Regions from separate parts of the Novosphingobium kalidii genome, predicted to be linked through region 1. Evidence: riboswitches for the same ligand, from Rfam matches in the RefSeq annotation. Region 1 holds a riboswitch; the other holds the start of a gene.
The links. Region 1 has a riboswitch for cobalamin ahead of cobW (cobalamin biosynthesis protein CobW). Riboswitches for the same ligand answer to the same signal wherever they lie in the genome.
Positions count from the first base shown of each region.

Region 2: linked by a shared signal. The riboswitch ahead of ABVV53_RS02445 (hypothetical protein) and the one ahead of cobW (cobalamin biosynthesis protein CobW) in region 1 are both predicted to bind cobalamin.

Region 1 covers NZ_JBEWLY010000014.1:98,520-104,644, reverse strand. The annotation lists gene ABVV53_RS10310 (HoxN/HupN/NixA family nickel/cobalt transporter) at 150-1,187, shown strand; cobalamin riboswitch at 1,260-1,490, shown strand; gene cobW (cobalamin biosynthesis protein CobW) at 1,672-2,721, shown strand; gene cobN (cobaltochelatase subunit CobN) at 2,733-6,014, shown strand; gene ABVV53_RS10295 (cobalamin biosynthesis protein CobG) at 6,011-6,125, shown strand, end outside.
Region 2 covers NZ_JBEWLY010000007.1:109,083-133,545, reverse strand. The annotation lists gene ABVV53_RS02485 (cobyric acid synthase) at 1-932, opposite strand, end outside; gene cbiB (adenosylcobinamide-phosphate synthase CbiB) at 920-1,855, opposite strand; gene ABVV53_RS02475 (threonine-phosphate decarboxylase) at 1,848-2,846, opposite strand; gene ABVV53_RS02470 (adenosylcobinamide-GDP ribazoletransferase) at 2,843-3,556, opposite strand; gene ABVV53_RS02465 (histidine phosphatase family protein) at 3,553-4,113, opposite strand; gene cobT (nicotinate-nucleotide--dimethylbenzimidazole phosphoribosyltransferase) at 4,110-5,126, opposite strand; gene ABVV53_RS02455 (DUF1636 domain-containing protein) at 5,123-5,530, opposite strand; gene ABVV53_RS02450 (TonB-dependent receptor plug domain-containing protein) at 5,530-7,452, opposite strand; cobalamin riboswitch at 7,648-7,839, opposite strand; cobalamin riboswitch at 7,899-8,105, shown strand; gene ABVV53_RS02445 (hypothetical protein) at 8,322-8,909, shown strand; gene cobO (cob(I)yrinic acid a,c-diamide adenosyltransferase) at 8,906-9,523, shown strand; gene ABVV53_RS02435 (thiamine pyrophosphate-binding protein) at 9,757-11,541, shown strand; gene ABVV53_RS02430 (ImuA family protein) at 11,723-12,499, shown strand; gene ABVV53_RS02425 (Y-family DNA polymerase) at 12,417-14,228, shown strand; gene ABVV53_RS02420 (error-prone DNA polymerase) at 14,228-17,488, shown strand; gene ABVV53_RS02415 (ATP phosphoribosyltransferase regulatory subunit) at 17,504-18,625, opposite strand; gene serA (phosphoglycerate dehydrogenase) at 18,759-20,342, opposite strand; gene ABVV53_RS02405 (phosphoserine transaminase) at 20,447-21,577, opposite strand; gene ABVV53_RS02400 (extensin family protein) at 21,781-22,440, shown strand; gene ABVV53_RS02395 (DUF2490 domain-containing protein) at 22,532-23,227, shown strand; gene ABVV53_RS02390 (amidohydrolase family protein) at 23,305-24,463, opposite strand, start outside.

The sequences.
Region 1 (6,125 bases):
GGAACTTTCATGTTTAAGTCTATCGTGACTGGCGGCACTTGCGCCGCATTTCTGCTGCCGAGCCTCGCCTGCGCGCAAGATGGCGCGCGGGGCTCACACAAGCCCGCCAAGAGGAACCTTCTCGCCTCTTTTCGCGGGAGGAGCCAACCATGATCTTATCGGGCTCATCGTTCCTCAGGAGACGTGTCGGCGTTCTGCTTGTGGTGCTGATCTGCGCCAACTTGGCGGTTTGGGTCTGGGCCTACAGCCTGTTCCATGGGCAGCCGCTGATGCTGGGGACCGCCTTGCTGGCTTGGGGTCTGGGCTTGCGCCATGCCGTCGATGCCGACCACATAGCGGCGATCGACAATGTGACCCGCAAGCTGATGCAGGACGGGCAGCGGCCCATCGCGGTCGGCTTCTGGTTCGCGGTGGGGCATTCGGCGATCATCGCCATCGCCTCCGTCGCGATCGCGCTGACGGCCAATGCCTTGGCGCGGTTCGGTGCGTTCAAGGAGGTGGGCGGCGTGATCGCGACCATGATCTCGGCGCTGTTCCTGTTTGCCATCGCCGCCATGAACCTGGTGATCCTGCGCTCGGTCTGGCGCACCTTCGCGCACGTTCGTGCGGGCGGCTCCTATGTCGAGGATGATCTGGACATCCTGCTAGGATCCCGCGGCCTTCTATCGCGGCTGTTCCGGCCGATGTTCCGCCTCGTTAACAAGAGCTGGCACATGGCCCCGCTCGGCTTCCTGTTCGGGCTGGGCTTCGACACCGCGACGGAAGTGGCGATCCTGGGCATGTCAGCCAGCCAGGCGGCGAGCGGGCTGTCGATCGGCACAATCCTGGTGCTGCCCGCGCTGTTCGCGGTTGGCATGGCGCTGGTCGACACCGCCGACGGCGTGGTGATGCTGGGCGCTTACGAGTGGGCTTTCGTCAAGCCGATCCGCAAGTTGTATTACAATATCACCATCACCCTGATCTCCGCCATGGTGGCCATCGTCATCGGCGGGATCGAGGCGCTGGCGCTGATCGGCGACAAGTTAGGCCTCACTGGCGCGCCATGGCGCATCGCCGCGGAACTGGGCGAGCACTTCAACAGCCTTGGCTTTGCCATTATCGGACTGTTCGTGCTGTGCTGGCTGGCAAGCTTCGCGATTTATCGCTGGAAACGGTTCGACGAGATCGAGGTTACGCCAGCCGCCTGATGGAGACGACAAGAGCGATTGGCTTGGCTACCGCTTTGAGTTAGGGCGATCATCGAAACGCCGGTAAAACAGCGTTTCGATGATCGCGCCGGTGCCCTCGCAAGGGGCTTAATCGGGAATGCGGTGAGGGGGCTTGCTCCCAATTCCGCGGCTGTCCCTGCAACTGTAAGCGGATAGCACGATGCACATCGCTCCTGAATGCGGGAGCAGCCACTGGGCCCCGCCGTGCAGGCGAAGTCTGGGAAGGCGTGCATCAAGCTGTGACCCGTGAGCCAGGAGACCTGCCGGCGCACCGGTCGCTCTTGCCTGATCCAGGGGATGGTCATGGCACGGTAACTCTCCGTCTGAGCGACGAAGCTGTGTGGCTGGGGCTGCACGGCCGCGCGGTTACGGGTGCTTGTCGCGCCCGCCCGTCGTCGCGCGCCGACCGGTCTTTTGACCGGCAAGCCCCGCCGTTGTCGCTCCGGCGCGTGGGAGTTCATGTGTGCCTGATCTGTCCGCCAATCTGTCCAAGGTGCCCGTCACCATCGTCACCGGCTTTTTGGGGGCGGGCAAGACGACGCTCATCAGCCATCTGATCCGCAATGCCGGGGGGCGCCGCCTGGCGGTGGTAGTCAACGAATTCGGCACGCTCGGTGTCGATGGCGACATCCTGCAGTCCTGCGCCATTCCGGACTGTCCTGCCGAGAACATCGTAGAGCTGGCCAACGGGTGCATCTGCTGCACTGTCGCCGATGATTTCATCCCCACGGTTGAGCGGCTGCTCGCCCTCGATCCGCGCCCCGACCACATCTTGATCGAGACCTCCGGGCTGGCGCTGCCCAAGCCCTTGCTCAAGGCGTTCGACTGGCCGGCGATCCGCAGCAAGATCACCGTGGATGGTGTGCTGGCGCTGGCCGATGCCGAGGCCGTCGCCGCCGGTCGCTTCGCGCCGGACGTCGCCGCGCTGGATGCCCAGCGGGCTGCCGATCCCAGCGTCGATCACGAGACTCCGCTGTCCGAGGTGTTCGAGGACCAGCTCGCCTGCGCCGACATGGTGCTGCTGACAAAGGTCGACCTTGCCGGACCCGACGGCGTTGCCGCCGCACGCGCCGTGATTGCCGCCGAAGCGCCTCGCCCCGTGCCGGTGATCGAGCTGACCGAAGGCGTGGTAGACCCGCGCGTCATCCTGGGCCTGGGGGCTGCCGCGGAGGACGACATTGCCGCCCGCCCATCACACCACGACGGCGAGGACGATCACGAGCACGATGATTTCGACAGCACCGTCATCGGGTTGGGTGAGATCGCCGATCCCGCCGATCTCGTCGCAAGGATCGAAGCGCTGGCTCGCGATTATCAGATCCTGCGGGTGAAAGGCTACGTCGCAGTCACGGGCAAGCCTATGCGTCTGCTGGTGCAGGCGGTCGGCGCACGGGTGCGTCACCAGTACGACCGTCCCTGGCGGCCCAGCGAGCCGCGCGAAACCACGCTCGTCGCAATCGCGGAGCAGGGGCGGGTCGATACCGCAGCCATCCGCGCGGCTTTGCTCGGCTAAGCCTTTCCGCGATGCACGTCATCTTCCGCGAAACCCACGGGATGGAGGAAACCGCCGTCCCGCAGGACCTCGGGCAAGCGCCCGCGGACCTCGTGGTGCTGTCGTTCTCCGACAGCGACCTGGGGGCGTTCGCGGCGGCGTGGCACCGGGCGTGCGAGGCGGAATCCGGCTTTCCGACCTTGCGGCTGGCGAATCTGGCGGCGCTGGCGCACCCGCTGTCGGTCGACACCTATGTCGAGCAGACGCTGGTAGGCGCAAAGGCGATTCTGATCCGGCTGATCGGCGGCACGCCGTACTGGAGCTATGGGTTGGCCCAAGTTGCGGCGCTGGCCCGTTCGCGCGGGATCGCGTTGGCCGTCCTGCCGGCTGACGGATCGCCGGACACGCGGTTGGACGATGCCTCAACGATTGCTGTCCCGGTACTGCGGCAACTTGCGCGGCTGTGCGACGTGGGTGGTGCCGAGGCAGCGGGTGCAGCGCTGGTGGCCTTGGCGGGCGAGGTGGGCCTGGTCGAAGCCTCCAATCCCACCGCGGCAGCACCGCTGCCGGAGACCGGCGGATGGGATCCTAAGCTTGGCCTTGTCGATCCAAGCGCCAAGACGCGCGATCGTGCCAAGCCTCTAGTGCTGATCGTGTTTTACCGCTCGTACCTGACCGCGCACGACCTGGATCCATTTGCCGCCCTTACCGGCGAATTAGAGCGACAGGGCTTTGCCACGCTGTCGCTGTTCGTCACGTCGCTGAAGGCGCCGCAGGTGCGCGATCAGGTCGATCGCTGGGTGCGAACCTTGCGTCCGGCGGCGATCGTCAATGCCACGGCCTTTTCGGCGCGAAGGGAGCAAGGCGACACTCCGCTCGACGGGGCCGACGTGCCGGTGTTTCAGCTGGCGCTGGCGACCTCCGGGCAGCCTGCTTGGGCGGCGGCATCGCGCGGGCTTTCCCCAGCAGACTTGGCCATGCACGTGGTTCTGCCCGAGATCGATGGGCGCATCTTCGCCGGCGTCGTCAGCTTCAAGGAGGCAGGTGCGCGCGATCCGGCACTGGAGTTCGCTCGCACTGTCCACCGCGCGGACATCCAGCGGATCGGAGCGGTCGCCGCGCGGATCGGCCGTTGGATTGCGCTCGCCCGGATGTCTGCGGGCGAGCGGCGAGTGGCGCTCGTTCTCTCGACCTACCCTGGCAAGGCGCATCAGATGGCCCATGCCGTCGGGCTGGATGCGCTTGCCTCCGCCGAAGCGATCCTGGCCGACCTTGCCGAGGCGGGTTACACGACGCGCACCGAACCGAACCTGGTCGCCCGGCTCCAGCAAGAGCATCTGCACTGGTCCCTGACCGAGTATCGCGAAGCCCTTGCGAGACTGCCCGAGGCTTTGCGGAACGATCTTGCCGACGCTTGGGGCGATCCCGAAGCGGATGAAGCCGTTCACGACGGTGCCTTTCATTTTGCCGCGCTGAAGATAGGCAACGTCTCGGTCGCCTTGCAGCCGGAACGCGGCGAGCGCGCCACGCGCGACGGCGACTATCACGACGTCACCCGCTGTCCCCGTCACGCTTACGTTGCGTTCTACCTCTGGCTGCGCACGCAAGGCACCGATGCGCTGGTGCACATCGGCGCACACGGCACGCTCGAGTGGCTGCCGGGCAAGTCGGTGGCCCTGTCGGACGCCTGCTGGCCCGAGGCTCTGGTGGGCGCATTGCCGGTGATCTATCCCTTCATCGTCAACGATCCCGGAGAGGCGGCCCAAGCCAAGCGCCGCGTTGCCGCCGTTACTCTCGGCCATGTGCCGCCCCCGCTCGCGCCTACCAGGAGTGGCGCAGGCCTTGCCTCAATCGAGGCGTTGCTGGACGAGTTTTCCAATGCCGAAGGGCTGGATCCTGCCCGGCGCGACCGGTTGCAAACGGCCATCCGCGAGGAGGCGCAGGCGCTGGGGCTGGAAGCCGAACTGGGCCTCGACGGCGCAACCACGCTGATCGAGGCGATTACCCGCATCGATCGCTTCGTGTGCGACGTGAAGGAGAGTCAGTTCGGCGATGGCCTGCACGTGTTCGGGCGTGGAGAGCACGGCGCGGCCGAGCGGAGTGGTTTGTTGGCTGCATTGGACGGGCGGCGCGTGGCGCCCGGACCCTCCGGCTCGCCGTTTCGCGGGCGAAGCGATGTGCTGCCGACAGGGCGCAATCTCTATGCGATCGACCCGCGCGCGGTCCCCTCGCGCGCGGCGCACGCGCAAGGCGTGACCTTGGCGGAGGAGCTGATCCGGCGGCACTTGCAGGACCACGGCGATTATCCGCGCGGCCTGGTGGTCGATCTCTGGGGCTCCGCGACGATGCGCACTGCGGGCGAGGAGTTCGCCATGGCGCTGCACTTGCTGGGCGCAAAGCCGATCTGGGACAACGCGTCCGAACGCGTAACTGGGATCGAGATCCTGCCGCTGGCGCTGCTGGACCATCCGCGTATCGACGTCACCTTGCGCGTCTCGGGCCTGTTCCGCGATGCTTTCCCGACGCTGCCGGTCCTGTTCGGACAAGCGGTGCGTGCCTTGGCGGCTCGCGACGAGACGGCCGAGTGGAACCCCTTTGTCGGCAAAGAGGTGGCTGCGCGCGTCTATGGCCCGGCACCTGGCAGCTACGGGCTGGGTATGGGCGACGCGGCTGAAGTCTACACCGATCAGGCCCGCCGCGCTGCCGGCGAAGCCTGGCTGGCCGCATCAAGCCACGCGCTTGACGTTGCGTCTGAAGCAGGCGGCACCGCCGATCCGGCAGGCCTGCGGCTGCGCGTGGCAGGTGCGGACGCCTTCGTTCACCTTCAGGATCTGCCCGAGACAGACTTGCTGCTGGCGGCCGACTATGCCGCGCACGAGGCGGGCTTCGCCGCCGCGCAAGGTGTTACGGGCGGAAACGCTTCGCTCTATCATCTCGACCATCGCGATCCCGTCCGCCCGACCGCGCGCACGCTGACCGAGGAGATTGCCCGGGTCGTGCGAGCCCGCGCCGCGCAGCCGGGCTGGGTGGCGGGCATGATGCGGCACGGCTTTCGCGGCGCGGCCGAGCTGGCGGCGACTCTGGACCACATGGGCGCCTTCGCGCACTTATCCGGTAGCGTACCGCCGTACCTGTTCGACCTTTACCACGATGCGACGCTTGGCCGTCCGGAGGTCCGGGCGTTCATCGAACACGCCAACCCCGGCGCGCTGGCCGCGATGGAGGCGTGCTTCGCCGCGCTCCACGCCGCCGGCTTGTGGCAGACCCGCCGCAATTCGATCCTCGCCAGCTTGCCTGTGGGCGACCCTTCATGAGCGGCTTCGAAGTCAAAGGATGGTGCCCGGATGCCTGGCACCCGATGACTGCGGGCGACGGCATGCTGGTGCGGATCAAGCCGTGGCTCGGCGTTCTGACTCGCGCGCAAG
Region 2 (24,463 bases), on a different contig from region 1:
TCGCGCATGAAGTTCATGTCGGCGATCGTGGCCTTCGAACCCGGAAGGACGATGAGCGCCGCCTCCGCCGGCAGAGGCGTACCGGGAGGGATCATCGCCAGTTCGACACGAGGTTCGACTTTCAAGGGATCGAGATCGTCGAAGTTGGCGATGCGCGGAAGCATGGGGCATGCCACGAGCACACGATCGGTGTCGCGGCGCCTTCCCCTTTCAAGGACGACTGCGTCCTCGCTCGGCAAGCGTGCAACGGATGAGAGCCAGGGCACGAGCCCGAAGCCGCGCCAGCCGGTCCTGTCTTCGATGGCTGCATAGCCGTCAGCAAACAGCGCGGGGTCACCCCGGAACTTGTTGACAATGAAGCCTCCGATCATCGCTGCATCGTCGGGATCGATGACCCCGCGCGTGCCGACCAGTGAGGCGATGACGCCGCCGCGGTCGATATCGCCGACGAGCACCACGGGCACGTTAGCCGCCCGCGCGAAGCCCATGTTGGCGATATCGCCTTCGCGCAAGTTGATCTCGGCAGGCGATCCCGCGCCCTCGATCACCACCACGTCACAGCGTTGGCGCAGCCGCTCCCAGCTCTGCAGAACTTCGGGAAGCAAGTTGCGTCTCGCCTCGCGGAAGTTGGCGGATCCCAGAGTACCCCGCACTTGTCCATGGACAATCAGCTGCGAAGTGCGGTCGGCCTGGGGCTTGAGCAGCACCGGATTCATGTCGGTGTGAAGCGGCGCCCGCGCGGCAATCGCCTGAAGCGCCTGTGCGCGCCCGATTTCTCCTCCGTCTACGGTTACGGCGGCATTGTTCGACATGTTCTGCGGCTTGAACGGCAGCACCCGCAAGCCACGATTGGCGAGCGCGCGGCACAGCCCCGCCACCAGCACCGACTTGCCGACGTCGGAACCGGTCCCCTGCAGCATCAAAGCAGCCATTGCACACTCCCGGACAAGACCCATGCCAATGCGCAGGCCCGCACAAAAATCGCCCGCGCCTTGCGCATGGCTGCGATATCCGCCTCGCCCCCTCCCCCGATCCATGGCTTTGCGGCGAGCATGCCGTCATAGCGCAGCGGGCCGGCGAGACGCACGTCCAGGGCGCCAGCCATCGCGGCTTCAGGCCAGCCAGCGTTAGGCGACGCGTGCTTGGCGTGGTCGCGACGGAGCACGCGCCAACCGCCCGCTCCGGCAAGGCAGATCAGCACTCCGGAAATCCGAGCCGGAATCAGGTTGACCACATCGTCGCAGCGGGCACTGGCCCAGCCGAAAGCGCGCAAGGACTCTTCGGGATGGCCGATAAGACTGTCGGCGGTGTTGATCGCCTTGTAGGCCCAGGCTCCCGGCAATCCCAGCACGAGCAGCCAGAACAGCGGTGCGATCACGCCGTCGCAGAAACTCTCTGCCAGGCTCTCGATGGCAGCACGCGCGATGGCCGGTTCGTCCAAGGCTGCTGTATCGCGACCGACGATCATGCCCACAGCGCTGCGGGCTGCGGGTAAGTCGCCGTTCGACAAGGCAGCCTCTATGGGACGATAGTGATCGAGCAAGCTGCGCTGCGCCAGCGCCGGCCACGCCAAGATGGCCACGAACAGCCAAGCCCACGATCCGGCGAAGGTGCGGATGGTCCATTCAGCCAGTGCCGCCGGGCCTGCGGCGGTCAGGATCAGCAGCAGCAAGGTCATCAGGCCCAGGAACCGCCGCCGGCGTTGTGGCGCACCGGGCAAGTTCCAGCGTCGCTCACAACCGACGATGATACGGGCAAATGCGCCGACCGGATGCCCCACGACGCGATACAGCCGCATGGGCCAGCCCAGTGCGGCATCGAGCGCCAAAGCTGCGAGAGCAACCGGCTCAGCCATGGCCGTCCGTCTGGCCGAGTGCTGTGTCCAGCCTCGCCAGATCCTCGACATCCCTCGGCAGACCGAAGCGCAGCAGTTGCGGATGGTCGGCGAACGGGCGAGTCAGAATGCGCAGATTGGCAAGTGCGGTGAAAACCTGCGCCGCCCGCGATGCCTCTACGAGCCTGAACAAGGGGCTCCCTCCGCGCCGCGCCAATCCATGGCGCACAAGCACTTCATCCAGTTGCGCTGCGGCGGCAGGCAAGGCGGCGCGTGTTCGAGCGATCCAGTCGGAGTCCGCGTAGGCGCGAGTCCCGAAACTCAGCGCAGCCGCGCAGACCGGCCACTCCCCCTGCATCTGCCGTAGCTGTGCCAGCACATCGGAGGGAGCAAGGACGAAGCCAAGCCGCACGCCTGCCAAGCCGAAGAACTTTCCGAACGAGCGCGTGACGATCAGGCGCCGGTTCTCGGTAACGCAGTCGGCGACGCTCCACTCGGGCGCGCAATCGACGAAGGCTTCGTCCACGATCAGCCAGCCACTATACCGCTCCTGCTTCTCCAGCGCGGCAAGCAGCACCTCGCGGGGTATCAGAGCCCCGTCCGGATTGTTCGGATTGGCGAGCACCAGTACCGAGGGCGAGCGGCCGGCGCCCTCTATTCCGGTGATCGGCTCCGCGTGCGCAAACGCCTGTTTGTGCGTGCTATACGTCAGCGGTAAGTGGCGGGCAGGCAGGCGCAGGATACGAGCGACCGCTCGAAGGCCCGCTTCGCTTCCCGGCACCGCCAGGCACAGAGAAGGATCGGTTCCGAAGTATGCGGCGGCCGTGCTTTCCAGACGCGCCAGTTCGCCTGGATCGGGCAAGGCGCGCCAGTCCGGCGAAGCAAAGTCAGGCGGCGGCCAGGCATTCGGGTTTATGCCGGTCGACAAGTCCAGCCAGTCCTCAGCCTTTCCACCGAACCTCGCGCAAGCATCGCTGATGCGGCCACCATGGAACGGGAGAGGCTCGCTCATCGCAGGAACACCACTGTGGCCAGCGTGATGGTCTCGACGAGTTCAATGCCGGCGCCGTGCCCGTCTCCTGAGATCCCGCCAATGCAGCGGTGCAGCCACAAGCTCCACAAAGCGATGGCAGGCAGCGCAGCGAGGAGCGCCGGTCCCAGGAACCAGGCCGCTGTCGAGAACGCAAGCAGCCACACGGCAAAGGCTTTCCAGGTCGCGCCGGCTCCAAACGTACTGCCGATCCCCTGATGGAGGGGAGGCAGTGTCAGCGTCCAGAACAGCGGTCCCACTCGTGCGAGCACCGGCACCGCGACAAGAGCGCCGAACGTGGGCATGTCAAGCGCAAGGCGCAGGAGGATCAGCTTGGCCACAAGCTGCAAGGCAATGGCCGTCACTCCGAAGCTGCCGATGTGCGGGTCTGCCAGCACACTGGAGATGCGGCTACTGTCCGCATGCGCGGCACCGGCGGCATCGGCGATGTCTCCCAAGCCATCCAGGTGGAGCGCGCCGGTGATGCCGGTCCAGGCGAGCAAGGCCAGCAGCGAACCAGCCCAAGGGTCCCGTTGCAGCCCCACCCAGGCGGCCCCGGCAATGCACAGGCCGACAAGCAGCCCGGCAACAGGAAACCAGCGGATGGCAAGCGCCATATGCCGCGCTTCGGCTGCGATATTGGGGAGCGGCAGCCTCGTCATGAACTGGATCGCCAGAACGAGCGGCTTCATGTCCTGAGGCCCGTGACCTGGCCGGAGCCGTCTTTCCAGATGCAGAGGCTAAGCAGCCCCCGGTACGGAAGATCGATGGCCCAGACCCCGCGATGGTCGAGCCCTGTCAGCACCGACACCGCAGCACGCATGGCGCCCCCGTGAGCCACCACGAGAGTGTCTGTAGCCAAAGCATCAAGCGCAACGGAGACTCGGGTCCGCAGGTCCGACCAGCGCTCTCCTTGCGAAGGTGGCGCTGCATCGGGATCGTCCCAAAATGCTGTGAGAGCGGCTTGATTTATGGTTTGCGCCGCCAAACCGTCCCACGCCCCGAAAGAAAGCTCCCGCCAGTTCGCGTCCAGGGTGAGCGGCACCTGAAAGTGGTCCGCTAGTATCTTCGCTTGCTCCGCCGCGCGCGTGAGATCTGACGCGACCACCTGATCAATCCGGAGGTGTTCCACCCGCGCTCTCATCTGGGGGCAATCAGAGTTGAGAGCCGGCATGTCGGTATGGCCGAGCAGAAGCCCGGAGTGCAGCGGCGGCCCATGCCGCAGCAGGTGGACAATGCGCGCGCTCACCCGCCGCTCGTGACGGCAGCCTCGGCGAAGGTGGCCATTTCGTTGTGAGTGGCAAGGGCTGCGCGCACGAGCGGGACCGCCAGTGCAGCGCCGCTTCCCTCGCCCAGTCGCAATCCGAGATCCAGCAGCGGCTCCAGTTCAAAGCGCTCCAGCAGAAGCCGGTGAGCGCCCTCGGCGGAGCAATGCGCGGCGATGCAGTGCGAAGTGAACTCAGGTTGCCTCGCCACCAGCGGAGCGATGGCCGCGCAGGCGATGAAACCATCCAGCAGAACCGGCAGGCGCAGCAACCGTGCCGCTAGCATGGCTCCGGCCATGGCCGCGATCTCCCGGCCGCCGAGCCGGCGCAGAGTTTCGAAGGGATCGCGGCAGTCCGCCCGGTGAAGCGCCAGCGCTTGCTCCACCGCATCGATCTTGCGCGCAAGACCGGCGCTATCCACCCCGCTGCCGCGGCCGCACCATTGCCCGGCATTCCCTTCAAACGCCGCGGCGCAGATGGCTGCCGCTGGCGTGGTGTTGCCTATGCCCATCTCGCCCACCAGCAACAGTTGCGTGTCCGAAGTGACCACCCCAGCACCCGCGTTCAAAGCGGCAAGGCATTCCGCCTCTGTCATCGCCGGCTCCTGCGCGATGTCGCCGGTGGGGCGATCGAGGTCGAGCGGGACGACCGACAACTCCGCACCGCATGTGCGGGCGAGCACATTGATGGCCGCTCCCCCGGCAGCGAAGTTCGCGACCATCTGAGCGGTCACCTCCACCGGAAAGGCACTCACGCCTCTGGCGGCAACGCCATGATTGCCAGCGAAGACCACAGCCTTAACCCGATCCACGCGTGGGCGGGGCGTATCCTGCCATCCCGCCATGAAGATCGCGAGGTCCTCAAGCTGGCCAAGCGAGCCGCCGGGCTTGGTCAACTCTGCCTGTCGCTCCTTTGCGGCTGCCGTGGCAGCAGCCGAGGGAGACGGCAGACCGTCGAGTGCAGCCAGGAAAGCGCGAGCGTCTGCAAACGCGATCATGTGCAAAGGTGCCCCTCGGGCGGGGTGCGCACGATGAAATGGCCTTTCACGCCGTCCGGCCACTCCGCATAACGCACCACGCCTTCCTCGCTGGCCGCGTGCCGGGTGGCATATGTGAGGATAGCGCGGGCGGCTTCTCGGTCGGGCGTGAAGTCACCCAGGACGTATCCGACCTTACCCGACGCCCGGATGTGGACGGTGCAATACCGCTGGCAGGCGAACAGGCACGGCATTTCCTGCACGGCCACCCCGGCCAGCTCTGGCGTCTCCTCTTGCACCGCGCGCATGGCTTCAGCGAGCAGCGCGCCTCCGCGCCGTCCCCCTTCATCCTCGCGCGCTTCGGCGGAGGCTCGGCACGTTGAACAGACCACGACCGCTGGCCCAGGCTCTACGGGTTGAAGCATTAGAAGCGGCTCCTCAGCCCAAGGTAGACCGTGCGGCCGAGGGAGGAATAATCGCTTGCCGTCTGGTAATCCTCGTCCGCAACGTTCTCGACGCGTACCTGCAAGATCAGCGCTTCGCTCACGCGCCACTGCGCCCGCAAGTCGACAAGCCAGTAGTCGTCGAGCACTTCGGCGCTGCTGGCGTTGTTGAAGCTTTCGCCCGAATAGCGCGCCGCCACGCTGGCCCGCAGACCGGAGGGAAGTTCCACGCCGCCCTCCAGGTTGGCGAGATGGCGCGGCACACGGGCGAGCTGGCGGCCATAGAAGGCGCTGTCATCGCTGCGGTCCTCAGCCTTGATCCAGCTGTAGTTGCCCTCCACGAAGAGCACGTTCCAGCGAGCCGAGCCGGCCAGTTCGAGCCCGCGAGCGCGGCTCTCCTTGATGTTGGCGTAGTACCCGAAACGGCTCGTAGCGGTGCCCGGGATGAAGCAGATCGGCGGCTGGGCGCCAGTGGTCGGGCAATACGCAAAGTCAATGAGGTTGTCGGTATCGCGCTGGAACCAGGTCGCCGAGGCTTCAAAGATCTCCCCAAAGCGATGCTCAAGGCCGACTTCCCAGCCCTTCGCCTTCTCAGGTCCCAGATCGGCGACACCATAGGCGCTGAAGAGCTGGTAAAGCGAAGGCGCCTTGTAGCCTTCGTCGTAACTGGCGCGCAGAATTGTGGCGCCGTCGTTGGGAGTGTAGACAGCGCCGGCGCTGAGCACCGTGTTGTCGCCAAAGCGCGACTGGTGATCGTAGCGCGCGCCTGCATTCAGTGTGAGACCGGCAACCGGCGTAAGCCGGACCTGCCCATAGAGACTGTCGGTGTCGGCCTCGCTCGGGACCAGCGTATAAGGCGCAAGAGTGTTCGATGGCGAAGCCGTGGTCATGCGCTGCTCCTCGCGCTCGGCTCCGAAAACAACGCCCAGCGCCTCGGAGGCGCGGTAAGTACCCTGGTATTCGAACCGCCGGACTCTGCCCTGCGCATCGAAGGTGATCTGACGGACGCGGCGTGATGGATCGTAGTTCTCGCGGTCCGTCTCGGTCTGGAGCACTGCGAGCCGGTTCACCAGTTTGCCGCCGAGCAGTGCAAAGTTGAGGCCTGCGTAGCCAGACCATTCCTCGGTCACACCATAGGCACTGCTATCGCCGCTGAAGTCATCGAAGTCGTTGCGAGCTTCGGCCCAGTAGCCCCGCACATCGAGCGAGACACCCTCTGCCAGCCGCACCGTCACCGTACCGCTTGCAGCCTGGCGGGAATAGCCGTCGTCCTCGGTGCCGTTGGCGCGCGTAGAAATCCCGTCAGTGGTGAAGGTGGAGCCTGCCAGGCGCCAGTCGATAGCCTCGCTCGTGCCGCCGATACCTGCGCGAGCAGAAACGGTTTCGTTGCTTCCTCCTTCGAGTGCAATGCTGCCTTCAAGCGGCTTCTCGGGCCGGCGTGTGGTGACGTGGACCACGCCTCCGATCGCATCGCTACCCCACAGGATCGACTGCGGGCCGCGCAGGATTTCTATGCGCTCGATGTCGTCGAGCATCAGGTTCGAGAAGCCATATCCGCCAGCGGTGGATGAGGGATCGGACAAGCGCATGCCATCGATCACCATGACGGTCTGCCCGGCGTCGGCGCCGCGAATCCGCAACGATGTAACAGCGCCGTAGCCGCCGTTGCGTGAAAGGCTGATGCCGGGCGTGCGCAGGAGAATGTCGGAGACAGCGATCGGCTGCTCCTCAATGATAGCCTCTTCGTCAAGGACAGTGACGCTGGAGGAGTTGCGTTCCTGGGAGACGGGAGCGCGGAAGGCGCTGACGACGATGCTCTGATCCGGCGCCTCGTCGGCGTAAGCGGGAGCGGAGAGAAGCAGCGTGATGACCGGAACAGCGGCCAGAGAAGTGATACGAGGCAAGATGAAGTCCCTTCCAGCAAACGGCGTCGAACCTGCCGGTCGACCGTCGCAAGGGAACGTGCGCGCTTGCCCCGTACGCAGGGCACGACATGACGCCCCTTGCGCGGTTTCCCGGCAAGGCAGTGCTGTCGTTGCACGAGGGGCGACCCTGCTTGTGGCGAGGGCCCTCGAACACCCGGTGCACCCTGCCCGGATGAAGAACGACTGCGTCAGGTAGGTCTCCTGGCTTGCGGGTCAGCACCGTTCCGGCCGCCTTCTCAGAACTGGGAAGTCCCAATGGCGAAATGGCCGGATGGCTCACCGCTTACAGTTGCAGGGGCAGCCCGGGGCTTTCACCCGAGTTCCCTTTTGATCCCTTCGCAGGGAACCTGTCGCGGCGCGGCCCCTATCCCGGACATACGCTGCATGCAAGTGGCTGAAGCTTGCCGCTCGCCGAGACATGGCTTATCGCGGCTCGCGTATCGGGTGCCCGAAGGGGCTTAATCGGGAAGTCTGGGGCTGGCGGCGTTGTCCGCTGGAGACCAGCACTGCTCCCGCAACTGTGACCGGTGAGCGCATCGCCACGATGCCATTGGGAGGCTTACTCCCGAGAAGGCGGCGACCAGCGTGTTTGATCCGGAAGTCAGGAAACCGGCCTGATGCCGTCGTTCCTTCGCGCGGGCGGGATGAACCGAGCGAACGAGGGGCTCGCACAATGCGGGCAAGACCCTTGGCGGACGACATTCGTGTGTCGCGTCGAAGGGGAGCCGTACGTTATGTCCAAACGCTGACCTGCTAGAGACGGCAGCTGTCGCTTTGCCTTGCTTCCTTCACGTGATCGCGCGCCAGCTGCGGGCGCGCTCTTCCACAGCCCTGACCGGAGACCCTCTATGGACCGTCGTCTTTCCTTGCAGTCGCCGCGCTTCGAGCTGGCGACATTCGCCACGCTCGCCGCCGTCATGCTCATCACCCGCACGCACTCGCTCAGCCATGTGGTGCATCTGCCCGACACCAGCCTCGCGAGCTTCTTCGTGCTTGGATACTTCGTGCGGCGTCCAATGGCCTTCGCGGGGCTGTTTGCCCTCGGCTTCGCCATAGATGTCGTGAAGATCTACGTTCTCGGCGGCTCCGGCTTCTGCTTCACGCCCGCATACTGGATGCTGCTTCCCGCCTACGGAGTGATGTGGTTCGCGGGTCGCTTCGTGGCCGAGCGCTTGGGTGAGCGGCTCTCCGCACTTTTCGCCGCGGCCGCGCTGCTGGTAATCTCCGCATTCGTCTCCAATCTCTTCTCCAGCGGCGGGTTCTACTTCCTCGGCGGCCGCTACCCGGATCCGACCATTGCCGAGTTCCTGCCCCGGATTCAGCGCTACTTCCCCGGCACTTTGCTGGCGACCTTGCTCTGGTCAGGCGTTGCCGCCGTGCTCTATGCCGCGCTCATCACCGCTCGTCCGGGTTTGCGCGACGGGGCTGCAAAGTGAGCGAGGAGGCAGACCTCACTCAAGAGGAACGCAGACACGAGGAACGCAGCCGCAAGCACAAGGCTGTCGTCGATGCTCGCATCGCCGCCGCCAAAGTCGACAAGGGCTTGGTGCTGGTCCTCACCGGGAACGGGAAAGGCAAGTCTTCGAGCGCCTTCGGCATGGTCGCGCGCTCGCTAGGCTACGGGCGCACGGCGGCGGTGTTTCAGTTCATCAAGAGCAAGGAAGATGTGGGTGAACGCGCCTTTCTTGCTCGCCAGCCCGGCGTAAGCTGGGAGAACTGCGGCGAAGGCTTCACCTGGGAGACGCAGAATCGCCGGCGCGATATCGCTATGGCGCAAGCCGGGTGGGAGAAGGCCAAGCTCGCTCTTGCCGACCCGGAGGTCTCGTTAGTGGTTCTTGATGAGCTGACGTACCTCATCAACTATCGGTATCTCTCGCTGGATGAAGTGCTGCCGCCGATCCGCGATCGGCCGCCCATGCAGCACGTCGTCATCACGGGCAGAGCAGCGCATGACGAACTGATCGCGCTTGCCGATACCGTCAGTACCATCCGCGATGAGAAACACGCCTTTCGTGCCGGCGTGCGCGCACAAATCGGTATCGACTTGTAAGCCTCACATCCTGTCGGAGTCAGCAAAGATGCGGAGACAAGGATAACACTGCTTCACTTTAGCAAAAGCGGGAATCACGCGGCGTCTCTTTTCGATTCTTTCTCGAATACCGCCAGGGCGCTCGATCAGGAATGAACGACGGGTTGTCGTTCGCGGCTGGATGCGCTTATCAGGCACAGCGTTTCGATCACTCGCGCGGACCTGCTTCTGCGCACTTCAGCAATGGGCCCGATATGACGACACAAACAATGTATGAACGCCTGCTCGATCTTTTCCAGGCAGAAGGGGTCGATACGCTGTTCGGCATACCGGACCCGAGCTTTTTCGGACTGTTCGTCGAAGCCGAAAAGCGCGGCATGCGGGTCGTTTCACCGCACCACGAGGAAGCCATGGCTCTCACAGCCGACGGTTACTACCGGATGACGGGCAAGATCCCCGTGCTGTGCGTCAACAAAGGCCCTGGCGTCGGCAACATCGCGGCAGGCGCCAATTTCCTGCTCAAGGAGAACGTCCCCGCGATCTTCCTCATGGCGCAGCGCCAGCGCTTCTACGAACAGCGCGTCCGCCGCGGCAAGATGCAGTACATGAGCCAGCCGCCGCTGTTCGAGAACGCGGTGAAATACACAGGCGTTATCGAGTATCCCGGCCAGACCGACGAGATCGTGCAGGAAGCATTCCGCAAGGCCCTGACCGGCGTGCCCGGACCCACCTACGTCGAACTGCCGCTCGGCGTAATGCAGGCCAAGTTCGACGGTTCTCCCGTCCTCACCCCCAATCGCTATCGCCTGGTGCGCCAGCGTGCGGATGATGTGTCGGTTGCCGAAGCGGTCGCACTGCTGAAGGACGCGAAGAACCCGGTCCTGCTCTACGGGCAGGGCGTTTTCGTCAGCCGCGCGCATGCGATCGCGACAGAGCTGGCAGCAAAGCTGAACTGCCCGATTCTCCAGTCCAACGCTGTAGAGGCAGTCCTGCCCGGCATGGACGACCGCACCTTTGCCTACAGCTCGGAGGCAGGGGCGCAGATTGCCTCGAACTCCGACGTGGTGCTGGCAATCGGCACCGAGTTGGGCGAGGCGCTCAACTATGGCCGTGGTCATGCCTGGAAGGAAGGCAACCAGAACCGCAAGTGGATCTATGTCGAGCGTGACGCCACCGCCATCGGCGTCAACCGGCCCATCGATGTGCCGCTGGTCGGCGATCTGCGCGACATCATGCCACAACTCAACGATGCTTTGGGCGACCTGAAGCGCGAACCCGCTGCGAAGCTGGCCGAGTGGAAGAAGACCCGTGACGACGTCAAGCAGGCGCTTATGGATACGGTGCCGACAACCTCGCAGCCCATCCACACCGGGCGCCTCGCGATCGAGGCCACGAAAGCGTTGCCGGAGGACACGATCCTGGTGCGTGATGGCGGCGCGGCGAGCATGTGGTTCTCCGCTCTTCTGCAGTGGACCCCGCGCGATTCCATGTGGAGCTCCAACTGGGGCGCAATCGGAAACGGTCTGCCCATGGCTCTGGGCGCGCAGCTCGCGGTCGGGGACAAGCGCCGGGTCGCATTGTTGACGGGCGACTCCGCCTTCCTGTTCCACATCTCGGAGCTGGAAACCGCGGTGCGCAAGAACTTGCCGCTCCTCTGCATCGTCGCGGTCGACCATGCGTGGGGCATCGAGGCTGCGTCCTACAAGGCGAACCTGGGTGAGAATACATCCACGCCTGAAGCCCGCTGGGGGAACGAAGTTCGCCTCGACCTTACGGCCGCAAGCTTCGGCGCGCATGGCGAATACGTCACCAAGCTTGAGGAGATCGCGCCTGCCATCGAGCGCGCGCTCGCTTCCGGCAAGCCGGCCGTGATCCACGTGGAAGTCGATCGGGAAGCGAACAGCACCTTCAAGGGAATTCCGGGCTTCCTGGAGTTCCGCAACTGGTTCGGCGAAGAAGGCGACTTCCTCGGCGTGCCCGGTGCAGCACCTGCGGCCTCATCCGGCGGCGGCTCGACTGAGAACAGCAGCGGATATTGAGTTAGCGTTTCCATCGCTTGGAAGCATGGAAGGGGAGGAGCGCCAGTCGGTGCTCCTCCCCTTTCGTTTTTCCGATGAGGCAAATTTGCCTGTGGGTTGGCGCACCTCACCCCCGGCACACGCTTGACGCGCAACCCAATTCATTGGAACATAAAGGGAACAAGTGAGTCGATTCTGATCTGTGCCTGTCCAATCATCTGCCCTGCCCCGGTCTCCGGCCGAGATGCTTTCCGTCCTGCGCGCCGAGCTGTCGGCCACACAGGCTGAGCGCGGCCCTGCCCTCGGCTTCGGTCTGCCCGAGATCGACGAGAAGCTTGCCGACCATGGCCTTGATACAGGTGGGCTGCATGAGGTGGCGGCGGCGTCAGCCAGCCTCAACGATGATGCCGCCGCAACTCTGTTCGTAGCAGGAATAGCTGCCAGATTGAGCGAGCAGCCGGGCTGCACCGTGTTGTGGACCGCGACCACGTTCGACCTCTATGCGCCGGGTCTGGAGCAAGTCGGCCTCGGCCCTGACAAAGTTCTCTACGGTCAGGGCCGCAAGGACGCCGAAGTCCTTGCTCTCGCCGAAGACGCACTGCGCGATGGATCGCTCGCCTGCGTGGTTGCCGAAGTGAAATCGGCTGACATGACCGCGACCCGCCGCCTGCAACTCGCAGCTTCCGATGGCCAGACGCCGATGCTGCTCTATCGGCGCCACCGATCGCGCGAGCGCTGCCCGCTCAGCACGCCCTCCTCGGCGATGACACGCTGGCGGATCGGCTGCCTCGCCTCCGAGCATCTGCCTTGGCCCGGTGTCGGGCGGCCCCGCTGGCAGGTCGAGCTGGTGCGCCAGCGCAACGGCCAATCCTTCACTCTCGAACTGGAGGCGTGCGATGCACAGGGTCGCCTCGCTCTTCCTGCCGCAGCTGTCGATCGAACGGCTGCGCAGGAACGAGCGGCCAGCCACGCCGCCTGAAGTACGCCTGGCGCCCGAGCCGCGCTTCCCGCCGCCCATTGACGACGATCCCGGTGCCTGCTCGGTTCCGAGAGGCGGAGGCTGGCGTCCGGGCGCGCGTTGGGCCCGCGACGAAGCGCTTGGTCGCAGGCCGTCCCAGTCGGACCTCGATGCCTTGCCGGCACACCAGCGGCCGACCATGCGCGAGATGGGCCGCCGCAGCGAACATGCCGAGCATCCCTTCAAGGCCATGCCTGCCGACGATGGCAAGGCCACCGCAGTCGCTGCGTTGCCGACAAGGTCTGCGCTATGGGACCGTCCGACTGTCCTCATCACGCGCATCAGCCAGCGCGATGTGATCACTGCCGCTTGCCCCCTTGCCCTGGAGCTGGGCCTTCGTCCCGGCATGGCGGCCGCTCATGCACGCGCGCTCGTCGCTAGCCTCAGGGTTTGCGATGCCGAACCCGATGCGGACCAGGCCTTTCTGGACCGCCTCGCGCTCCACGCAGCTCGCCACTGGACGCCAACCGCCTGCGTCTCGGGTCCAGACGGCCTGTGGTTCGATCTCACCGGCACGACACATCTGTTCGGCGGCGAGGAGCGCTTCTGCCGCCGCTTGCTCGCGTTCCTGAGACGGCTTGGTTTCACCGCCTGCATCGCGGTCGCGGGCACCCTGGGCACGGCGCATGCACTCGCCCGCTTCAGCGGCAAGGCCGTCACTCTCCTCGGTGTCGGCGAGGAAGCCCAGGCCATCGCCGACCTCCCGCTCGCCGCGCTTCGTCTCGAACCGGAGGCGCTTGTCGCGGCCGCAAGGTTCGGGCTGGAGCGGGTCGCCGATCTCTATTCCATGCCACGCGGACCGCTCGCGCGCCGGTTGGGCCTGCGGACTGTCGAACGGCTCGACCAGGCGCGGGGGAGCCTTGCCGAGCCGATCATTCCCGTCGTGCCCACCGATGCCCCACGGGTGACGCGCCGCTTGCTCGAACCCATCGGCACGCCTGAGAGCATCGCGCACGTGATTGGCGATCTCGTCGATGATCTCGTGGCGCACCTGCGCACGCGCGGCCTGGGTGCGCGCACCGTCCTGCTGACTGCAGATCGCGTCGACGGAGAGGCTCAGCGCCTGGGCGTAGGGGCTTCTCGCGCGACGCGCGACGACCGGCACCTGAAGCGCATGTTTGCCCTAAAGATGGCCGAACTCGATCCCGGGATGGGGATCGAGGCGATGCACCTCACGGTTCCGCACCACGAACCGCTGGGCGCACAGGCGGCGGGCGTGCTGATCGAGACCTCCAGCAAGATGCGCGACATTGCGCCGCTGATCGATCAACTCGGCACCCGCGCTGGCGCTTCCGCCCTCTTCCGCATGTCATCGCGCCAAAGCGATGTGCCGGAACGCGCGATGATGCGGGTGCCGCCGCTTATCGTCCCCCAGGGATGGCCCGCCTGGAAGCGGCCGGTGCGCTTGCTGAAACGGCCCGAGACGCTCTCCAACGTGGTGGCGCTGCTGCCCGACCATCCGCCCCGCCGTTTCACCTGGCGCCGGTGCGACTACCGCGTCGTCGCCGGCGACGGCCCGGAGCGCGTGCATGGCGAGTGGTGGCGCAACGCTCGCGAGATGTGGGCGGTGCGGGACTACTTCCGAGTCGAGGCGGAAGGGGGGTTACGCTTCTGGCTGTTCCGCCGGGGGGATGGCGTCGAACCGTCCACCGGGGATCTCAGCTGGTACATGCACGGGGTGTTCGGCTGATGGCGACTTATGTCGAGCTGCAAGTCACCAGCCACTTCTCCTTCCTGCGCGGCGCATCGTCGCCTGAAGAGCTGTTCGCAGCGGCAGCGCTGCTCGGGCACAAGGCGCTCGGTCTGGCGGACTGGAACTCTGTCGCCGGTATCGTGCGCGGATGGGAGGGGCAGAAGGCCACGGGGTGCCGGATGATCGCCGGCACGCGTGTGTGCCTGACCGACGGGCGCGTGCTGCTGCTCTATCCTTCCAACCGCGCCGCCTGGTCGCGGCTTACGCGCCTGCTCTCGATCGGCAAGGCGCGCGGCGGCAAGGGCCGGTGCGTTCTGGACTGGGCCGATGTCGCCGCTCATTCCGAAGACATGGTCGGCATCCTCGTGCCGGACATGCCCGATGAGGCCACGGCCACGCATCTGCGCGATATCCACGATGTGTTCGGCGTGCGGGGATATTGCGCGCTCTCGCTGCGGCGCCGTCCCGACGATGCCGAGCGCCTGCACCGGCTAAACGGCCTGGCCCGCAAGACCGGCATAGGCAGCGTCGCGACAGGCGACGTACTCTATCACAGCCCTGATCGGCGACCGCTGCAGGATGTGGTCAGCGCCATCCGCGAGAAGTGCACGATCGACGAGCTGGGATTCCGGCGCGAGCGGTTCATGGACCGCGATCTGAAGTCTCCGGAGGAAATGGAGCGCCGCTTCGCCGCCTTTCCCGATGCCGTGGAAGCCAGCGCTGAGATTGCGCGTGCCTGCACCTTCGATCTGGGCGAGATCCAGTACCAGTACCCTTACGAGGAGGTGATGGAAGGCCGAACCGCGCAAGAGGCGCTGGCCACGCTCACCCAAGACGCGGCAGCGGCGAAATTTCCTGGTGGCGTACCGGCTTCGTATCGCCAACAGATCGACCATGAGCTCGGACTGATCGACCAGCTGGGCTACGCCCCCTATTTCCTGACCGTCCATTCCATCGTCGCCGAGAGCCGCCGCCGTGGCATCCTGTGCCAGGGGCGCGGATCGGCGGCGAACAGCTGCGTCTGCTATCTGCTCGGCATCACTTCGATTGATCCCATCCACCACCAGCTGCTGTTCGAGCGCTTCGTTTCGGGAGAGCGCAAGGAGCCGCCCGACATCGACGTCGATTTCGAGCATGAGCGACGCGAGGACATCATCCAGTGGATCTACGAGACGTACGGACGCGACCGCTCGGCGCTAACCGCCGTCGTCACCCGTTATCGCACGCGCGGAGCCGTCGCCGAAGTCGGCAAGGCCTTGGGCCTCCCGCGTGACCTCACCAAGATGCTGACCGGCCTCGTCTGGGGCTGGAGCATGGACGGCATCCCGCAAGAGCAGATCGAAAGCCTCAACCTCAATGCCGAAGACCATCGGCTGAAGCTGACGCTGGAACTGGCTCGCCAGCTCATCGGCACGCCCAGGCATTTGTCCCAGCATCCCGGCGGCTTCGTGCTCACGCAGGACCGGCTCGACGATCTCGTCCCGATCGAGCCGGCCCGCATGGAGGACCGTCAGATCATCGAGTGGGACAAGGACGATATCGACGCGCTCAAGTTCATGAAAGTCGATGTCCTGGGCCTCGGCATGCTGGGCTGCATGAACCGCGCCTTCAACTTGCTGGAGCAGAAAGAGGGCATCAAGGTGACGATGGCGGATCTTCAGCACGATGATCCCGAAGTCTACGCCATGATCCAGAAGGCCGACACGCTGGGCACTTTCCAGATCGAGTCTCGCGCGCAGATGTCGATGCTGCCGCGCATGAAGCCCAAGGAGTTCTACGATCTCGTCATCCAGATCGCGATCGTGCGCCCCGGACCGATCCAGGGCGATATGGTCCACCCGTATCTTCGCCGCCGCGAAGGCAAGGAGAAGGCCGAATATCCCCGTCCCGAACTCCGCGATGTCCTGGGAAAGACGCTGGGCGTGCCGCTTTTTCAGGAGCAGGCCATGAAAGTCGCCATCGTTGGGGCCGGGTTCACGGCGCAAGAGGCTGACCAGCTTCGCCGCGCGATGGCCACGTTCAAGCTCACGGGCGGAGTCAGCCACTTCTACGACAAGCTGGTGGGCGGGATGGTCTCGCGCGGATACCCTGGGGATTTCGCCGAACGGACGTTCAAGCAGATCGAGGGTTTTGGAAGCTACGGCTTCCCCGAAAGCCACGCCGCATCGTTCGCCAAGATCGCTTACGCCTCCTGCTGGATGAAGTATCACCATCCCGACGTCTTCTGCGCGGCCCTGCTCAATGCGCAGCCCATGGGCTTCTACGCCCCCGCACAAGTCGTCCGCGATGCACGCGACCATGGCGTGGAGGTGCGGCCCGTCTCGGTAAACCACAGTCACTGGGACTGCACTCTGGAACCCGGCCGGGGCCGCTACAGGGCGGTGCGCCTTGGCTTGCGGCAGGTTCGCGGCCTGGCCAATATCCATGGTGCGACGATCGTCGCCGCACGCGGGCCGGGTACTTACGACAGCGTCGAGGAAGTCTGGCGCCGCGCGGGCGTCCCGCGTGCCGCCATCGAGCGGCTGGCCGAGGCCGATGCCTTCCACTGCATTGCCGAGGATCGCCGCCAGGGCCTCTGGAAGGTGAAGGGTTTGGGCGAAGCGCCGCTCCCCCTCTTCGCAGCAGCCGATGCGCGTGAGGGCGGTTTCTTGCCCGAGGGCCTGGAGCCAGCCGTGGCGCTCCAGGCGATGGGCGCCGGACGCGAGGTGGTGGAGGACTATCGCTCGCTGCAGCTCTCGCTGCGCGGCCACCCGGTGCAATTCCTACGCGGTAAACTTGATGCCATGGGCATCGTCCGTTGCGCCGATCTCCCGTCGATCCGTGACGGCCGCAATGTCGAAGTGGCCGGCGTCATTCTCGTGCGCCAGCGTCCCGGCTCGGCCAAGGGCGTGCTCTTCGTGACGATCGAGGACGAGAGCGGCGTCGCCCAGGGCATTCTCTGGCAAAAGACGTTCGAAGCCTACCGGCGCCAGATCATGTCAGCTTCGATGATCGCGATGCGCGGACGTCTTCAGAAGGAAGGCGAGGTCATCCACATTATTTGCGACCGGATCGCCGACCATGATGCCATGCTGCGCTCGATCGGGCGCATGGACTTCGCAGTAACGCCGGGGCGCGGCGACGGCGCCTCTCACGCCAGTGGTCCCGATCCCCGCGACCCTCACTTTCCGAGAGGCCGCACGCTTGCCTCTCCGCCGTTCGGCAACTTGCAAGGGGCGGAAGATATCGTGCCTATCCGCAGCCATGACTTTCATTGAAGCATGGCCGGCGGCCTACAGCGGGATCGCCTCGCCCCCTTCGAGCCGGTGCGAGCAGCCCAACGCGATTGGATCGTCTTCGTCTGAAAGCGCCGCAACGGTTCGCCAACCGATCGCGCGCTGACGAGCCGCAATCACCGGGTCGTGACCGGCAGGCAGGAAAAGCGCAGCAGTTTCGCTGTTTGTCTCGGCCAACAGTTCAATCAAGCGATCCGGGTAAAGCGAGAAACCTGTCGCCGGCTCGCCCTCGCCGGTCTGCCCCAGAATGCGGTAGGTTCCGCCCCGCCCGAGTGCACCCTGCACGCCTTGCGCATAGATCATGAAGCCGAACCAGGACTGATACTCGAACCCATGGCGCTCCGAGGGATCGAGCGTCACGCGCGCGCGTCCATCGATCCGCGCCGCGATCTCGCGCAAGCCCGCGATCCGGCTTGCCAGCGCACCGCCTGCATCGAACGCCGTCAGCCGCGCGATCGCTTCTTCGAAAGGCCCCACGGCGTAGAGCAGCGGCAAGTAAGCCGAGCCACCGGCATCGACGAGCCCACCAGCATCCTTCGCGTCCAGTTCCCGGCGTACCGCCTCGATCTGGCTGGACGCAAGAGGTAGAGCTTCAGCAGCGAGCGTATCGACGAGATCGGGCAGCGTGAAATCGATGGAGATGCCGGTCGCACCAGCGCACTCCAGCGCTTCGATGGCGATCGCTACCACTTCGGCCGCCGCCGCCACGCTATCGCTGCCGACCAGCTCGGCACCAAGCTGCAAGTGCTCCCGCGCAGGATCGAGACCATCGCCCTTGATGGTGACTACCTGCCCACAATAGCACAGCCTCAGGGGACGTGGGCGAGCGGCCAGGCTGGTCGCGGCTACACGACCGACTTGCACGGTGATGTCCGAACGCAGGGCCAGAGTACGCAGCGAGACCGGATCGACGAAGCGGAACATGCGCCGCGGCTGCACGCCAGCCATGCGACTGGCCATCGATTTCTCGAACTCGATCGTCGGAGTATCGACCCGGTCGTAGCCGTGGGAGGCGAAGACATCGAGCGCCCCGCGGCGCACGCGAATGGCTGCCGCAGCTTGGGCCGGCAGCCGGTCGCCCAGACCCTCGGGCAGAAGATCGCGATCGTTATCGTGCATCAAAGGAGTTCAGCCCTGTCTATCGTATCCCCTCCCCTGCCGGAGGGCCGAGCGGCCTGTAATCCATGTCGCGCTTCAGGACAAACAAACGCGCCGCTTGGCCCCTCCCGCAAGCGGGAGGGGCATGAGGAGCTCAGAACGAGAGTGCTTTCACCATCTTCACACCGGGCAGCTCGCAGGCCTGCTTCAACACGTTTTCAGAAACCGGGCTGTCGACGGAGAGCAGCAGCACTGCTTCCCCGCCGGTGTTGCGACGACCGAGGTTGAACGTGCCGATGTTGATGCCGTTCTCTCCCAGCAGGGTGCCGATACGACCGATAAAGCCGGGCGCGTCCTCGTTCACGATGTACATCATGTGGCCGCTGAGGTCCGCTTCCACCTTGATGCCGAACATCTCAACCAGACGCGGCTCGACGTTGTTGAACAGCGTGCCCGCCACCGAACGCTCTCCGCTTTCGGTCTTGACGGAGACGCGTACCAGCGTGTGGTAGTCGCCCTCGCGCTCGGTTTTTACTTCGCGCACTTCCAGACCGCGCTCCTTGGCGAGGAACGGCGCATTGACCATGTTCACCGTGTCGGACTGCACGCGCAGGAACCCGGCGAGAACGGCCGCCACGATCGGCTTCTGGTTCAGCTCGGTTGCGGCGCCTTCGGTGTGGATCGAGATCCGCGGCACCGAATCGCGGGTGAGCTGGCCCACGAGGCTGCCCAGCTTCTCTGCTAGCGCCATGTAGGGCTTGAGCTTGGGCGCTTCCTCAGCGCTCAGCGATGGCATGTTGAGTGCGTTGGTGACGCCGCCGCTGACCAGGAAGTCGGCCATTTGCTCGGCAACCTGCAAGGCCACGTTGACTTGCGCCTCGGTGGTCGACGCGCCCAAGTGCGGGGTGCAGATGAAGTTGGGCGTGCCGAACAGGGGCGAGTCCTTGGCGGGCTCGGTCTGGAACACGTCGAGCGCGGCGCCGGCTATGTGACCGCTATCAAGCCCTTCCTTCAGCGCCGCCTCGTCGACCAGCCCGCCACGCGCGCAGTTGATGATGCGCACGCCCTTCCGGGTCTTGGCCAGATTCTCGGCGGAGAGGATGTTGCGGGTCTGGTCCGTGAGTGGCGTGTGCAGTGTGATGAAATCAGCGCGCGACAGCAGCCCGTCGAGGTCCACCTTCTCGACACCCATTTCCACAGCACGCTCAGGCGTGAGGAAGGGATCGAAGGCGACCACCTTCATCTTCAGGCCCAGCGCCCGGCTGGCGACGATCGAGCCGATGTTGCCCGCGCCGATCAGGCCCAGCGTCTTGCCGGTGACTTCAACACCCATGAAGCCGTTCTTCGGCCACAGCCCCGCCTGGGTCTGCGCGTTGGCTTCGGGAAGCTGGCGAGCCAGCGCGAACATGAGGGCGATGGCGTGCTCGGCCGTCGTGATCGAATTACCGAACGGCGTGTTCATCACCACTACGCCCTTCGCCGACGCTGCGGGAATATCCACGTTGTCGACGCCGATGCCCGCGCGGCCGATGACCTTGAGGTTGGGGGCTGCGTCGAGAATGGCCTGCGTCACCTTGGTCGACGAGCGAATGGCCAGACCGTCATACTCACCGATGCGGGCGATCAACTGTTCGGGCGTCTCGCCGGTGATGACATCGACGTCGCAGCCACGCTCTTCGAAAATGCGGGCGGCGTTGGGGTCCATCTTGTCGGAAATGAGGACTTTGGGCTTGGTCATGGGATCTGTCCTTGGGTCATCCCGGCACCAGGCCGGCGTCGCTGGACGCATTGCTTGCGCCGCGTGGAGAGCAGTCCCGGGTCAAGCCCGGGACGACCTGAATGTTAAGCAGCCTTGGCCGCGGCGTAGGCCCAATCGAGCCAGGGGCCGAGCGCTTCGATATCGGCGGTCTCGACAGTGGCGCCGCACCAGATGCGCAGGCCAGCAGGGGCATCGCGATAGCCGGCGACGTCATAAGCCGCGCCTTCCTTCTCGAGCAGCCCAGCCAACTTCTTGATGAAGTCGGCATCGGCGCCTTCCACCGTGAGGCAGACGGACGTCTTGGAACGGATGGCCGGATCGGCAGCGAGGTGGCCAAGCCAATCCCGCTCCTGCACGATCTTGTCGAGCGCGGCGGCGTTGGCATCCGAACGCGCCTTGAGCCCTTGCAGGCCGCCCAGCGACTTGGCCCATTCGAGCGCGAAAATCGCGTCCTCGACGGCAAGCATCGAGGGCGTGTTGATCGTCTCACCCTTGAAGATGCCTTCGGACAGCTTGCCCTTCGACACGAGTCGGAACACCTTCGGCAGCGGCCACTCGGGCGTGTAGCTTTCCAGCCGCTCCACAGCGCGAGGGCCGAGGATCAGGACACCGTGGCCACCCTCGCCGCCCAGCACTTTCTGCCAGGAGAAGGTAGCGACGTCGATCTTGTCCCACGGAATGTCGTAAGCGAACACAGCGCTGGTGGCGTCAGCGAAGGAGAGCCCTTCGCGGTCCTCGGCGATCCAGTCGCCATTCGGAACGCGGACGCCCGAGGTGGTGCCGTTCCAAGTGAACAGCACATCATTCGACCAGTCCACCTGATCGAGATCGGGAAGCTGACCATAGTCGGCGCGGATCACGGTGGGGTCCAGCTTGAGCTGCTTGACAGCGTCAGTCACCCAGCCTTCCCCAAAGCTCTCCCACGCGAGCGTCGTTACCGGGCGCGCGCCCAGCATCGTCCACATCGCCATTTCGAAGGCCCCGGTGTCGGAACCAGGCACAATGCCGATGCGGTGCGTGTCGGGAAGCTGCAGCACTTCGCGCATCAAGTCGATGCACAAGCCAAGGCGCGCCTTGCCGATCTTCGCACGATGCGAACGACCCAGCGATTCAGTCGCGAGCTTTTCGGGAGCGTATCCGGGCGGCTTCGCGCACGGGCCGGAAGAAAAATACGGACGCGCAGGCTTGCGGTCCGGCCGGGTGTATTCAGTCATTTAAGACTCTCCTCACAGAGAGCACGCGCGGCGTTGGGACCGCGTGGCCCGGCGCCCGAACTAGAGAACTGCGGGCTCAAGTCAATCGTAATCACGATGGTTTGCGGCTCCACGGCGGTCGGCCGCCATGCATTCTTTCGAATTGGGGTTGCGACCGGGAGCTGTTAAGGCGAAACGAACCCTGTTCGTTGATACACAATTTCATGCGAAGCATTGTGCTGCTCCTCCTTGTGACGGCCACGGTAAGTGGCTGCGTCGATTCGCCTCAGGTGTCTCGGCGGGATTCTACGCGCCCGTCAAAGGGCCTGCTGTCGCCGCGGCCCGAGACCCGCGAGTGCCTGGCGCAACTGGGGGCCACACGTGCCAACTTCACGCCAGTGGCGGACCAGTACTTTGGCGGTGGCTGCAGCAATCTGGGGACGGTACGTCTGACCAGCCTGCGCAGCGACACGGCCTCGCTTGCCCTCTCCAACCTGGGCCCCGTAACCTGCAACATGGCCAGCCAGTTCGCAGGATGGGCCCGCTTCGGCGTCGATCGCGCTGCCGAGCAGATTCTCGGCTCGCGCCTGGCAAAGATCGAGACTTTCGGCAGCTATTCCTGCCGCACCGTCGCTGGCAGCAGCCGCCTGTCCGGCCATGCCACCGCGAACGCAATCGATGTTTCCGGCTTCGTATTGGAAGACGGCCGGCGTATTTCCGTGCTCGAGGATTGGGACGGCGGCACCTCTGCCGAACGCCGTTTCCTCCGCGTGATCCATGCCAGCGCCTGCAAGCGCTTCGGCACCACCTTGGGGCCAGCCTACAACGCGGCGCACAGGAACCATTTTCACTTGGAAGCCGACGCCGCCAGCTTCTGCCGCTGAGCGCGTCCTATGGTAACGAGTGGCCGGCCTGGGCCATGCATCTGTCGGACCTTCAACCCACCTCCCCTTCTAACAAGGCAGAACTGGAAAAATGCCCCGCCTACGCTCTATCGCCCGCACGTTCGTGGCTCTTGTCGCCGCGAGCCTGACGCAACCTGCCATAGCCGAGACGTCGCACGACGAGCAGGTCTGGTTGAATCTTACCGCCATGGGACCCCTCTCGGGAAATCTGATTTATTTCGCCGAAGTCCAGCCGCGGATCGGCGATGGAGTGTCGCGCATCGACCCCTTGCTGTTGCGGGGCGCGGTGGGTTGGAAACTCTCGCCCAAGGTCTCGGTGTATCAGGGCTACGGCCACATCGTCTCGCCTGTGGAAGGCGGGCGCGACATCAATGAGGAGCGCAGTTTCCAGCAGCTCAATCTGGGGCTTGGCACGCCGCTCGGCGGAGAGCTCTCCTCGCGTACCCGGCTGGAACAACGCTGGCGCTCAGACGGCAGTGACGTCGCCTGGCGCGTTCGCGAGATGCTGCGCTACGAAAAAGCGCTGCGGCCGGCTGACGATGCGGTCAATGCCCTCGTCTATTCAGAACTCTTCGTGGCGCTTAACGATACCGACTGGGGTGCACGCGGCGGCTTCGACCAGCTGCGTACCTTTATTGGCGCCGAGATCGGCCTGCCCGGCACATCTACTGTCGAACTTGGCTATCTCAACCAGACGATCGACCGCACCGGCGGGCGCACCCAGATGAACCACGTCGCCGCAGCGGCGCTGTTCTTCCGTCACTGAGCACAACTTGGGCACAAAAAAGCCGGGGCTCCACATGGTGCCCCGGCCTTTTTCAACTCGCCGTCCGGCGAATCTGATCAGAACGGCAGGTTGTAAAGCTTGACCGCGTTGTCCTGCAGCACCTTCTTCTGGACCGTGCGGTCGTAGCCGCCGAGCACGTCCTTGAGGTGCGCCTGCACGCCCGGATAGAGCGAGGTCGGGTGCGGGAAGTCGGTCTCGAACATCACCTTGTCGAAGCCGATCGTCTCGAGCAGGATCTTGGGCGCGACCTTCTCGAACCAGAAGGTGCACCAGAAGTGATCGCGGAAGTACTCGGCCGGACGACGGTTAAGCGTCTTGGAGAAGCGCGGCAGCATCTCGTTGAACTGGTGCTCCAGCGCCTCGATGGCAAAGGGTACCCAGCCCGCGCCGCTCTCGATCAGACCGATCTTGAGCTTGGGGTGCTGGTCCAGACGGCCCGAGACGCACCAGTTGCCCAGCGTCGCCGCGTTGCCGATCGAGAACATCGTCGCGACGACTGACAGCGTCTGCTCGAACTGGAAGCCTTCCCAGGTCAGCGTGTTGGGATCGACCGCCGAGTTGAGGTGGAAGTTGAGCGGCATGCCGGTCGCTTCACACATCTCGAGGAAACCGGTCCAGTAATCGTGCATGAAGCTGGGCACGCCGACGCGCTCGGGCGTGTCGGGCAGCACGAAGCCACGCAGGCCGATGTCATGGCAACGACGAGCTTCGGCCTCCATCGCCTTCTGGTCCCAGAAAGGCAGGTGCGCCATGTTGAAGATGCGCTGGCCCGAGGCCTCCTGGAACTCTGCGGAGGCGTCGTTGTACATCTGCACGATAGCGAGCGCGAGGTCGTTGTCGCCGAGCGACATCAAAGATCCGGCCTGGGTAACGCCCGAGTTCTGGAAGCCGATCTGCGCGTAGACGCCCATATCGTCCATCGCCTGGAGGCGCTCCTTGAGCTGGTGCCCGCCCGGATGGGCCTGCTCCAGCTTCGGGAACGCGAGGCGGCCCAGCAGCTTGTTGTTGTCGGCACGGATGACGTTGCCGCCCATCGAGCCAAAGTTGCGGTCACCAACGTACCAGCGCTCGACGCCGTCCTTGTCGAGCTTCACGTGCGGCACCTTGTCCTTGTACTTGGCAGGTGCGCGGCTGGTGAAGAGGTCCGGCGCTTCGGTGATGTGCGTGTCGGTATCGACGATCTTAATACCCTCGAACATTGGATCGAGGCCGCCC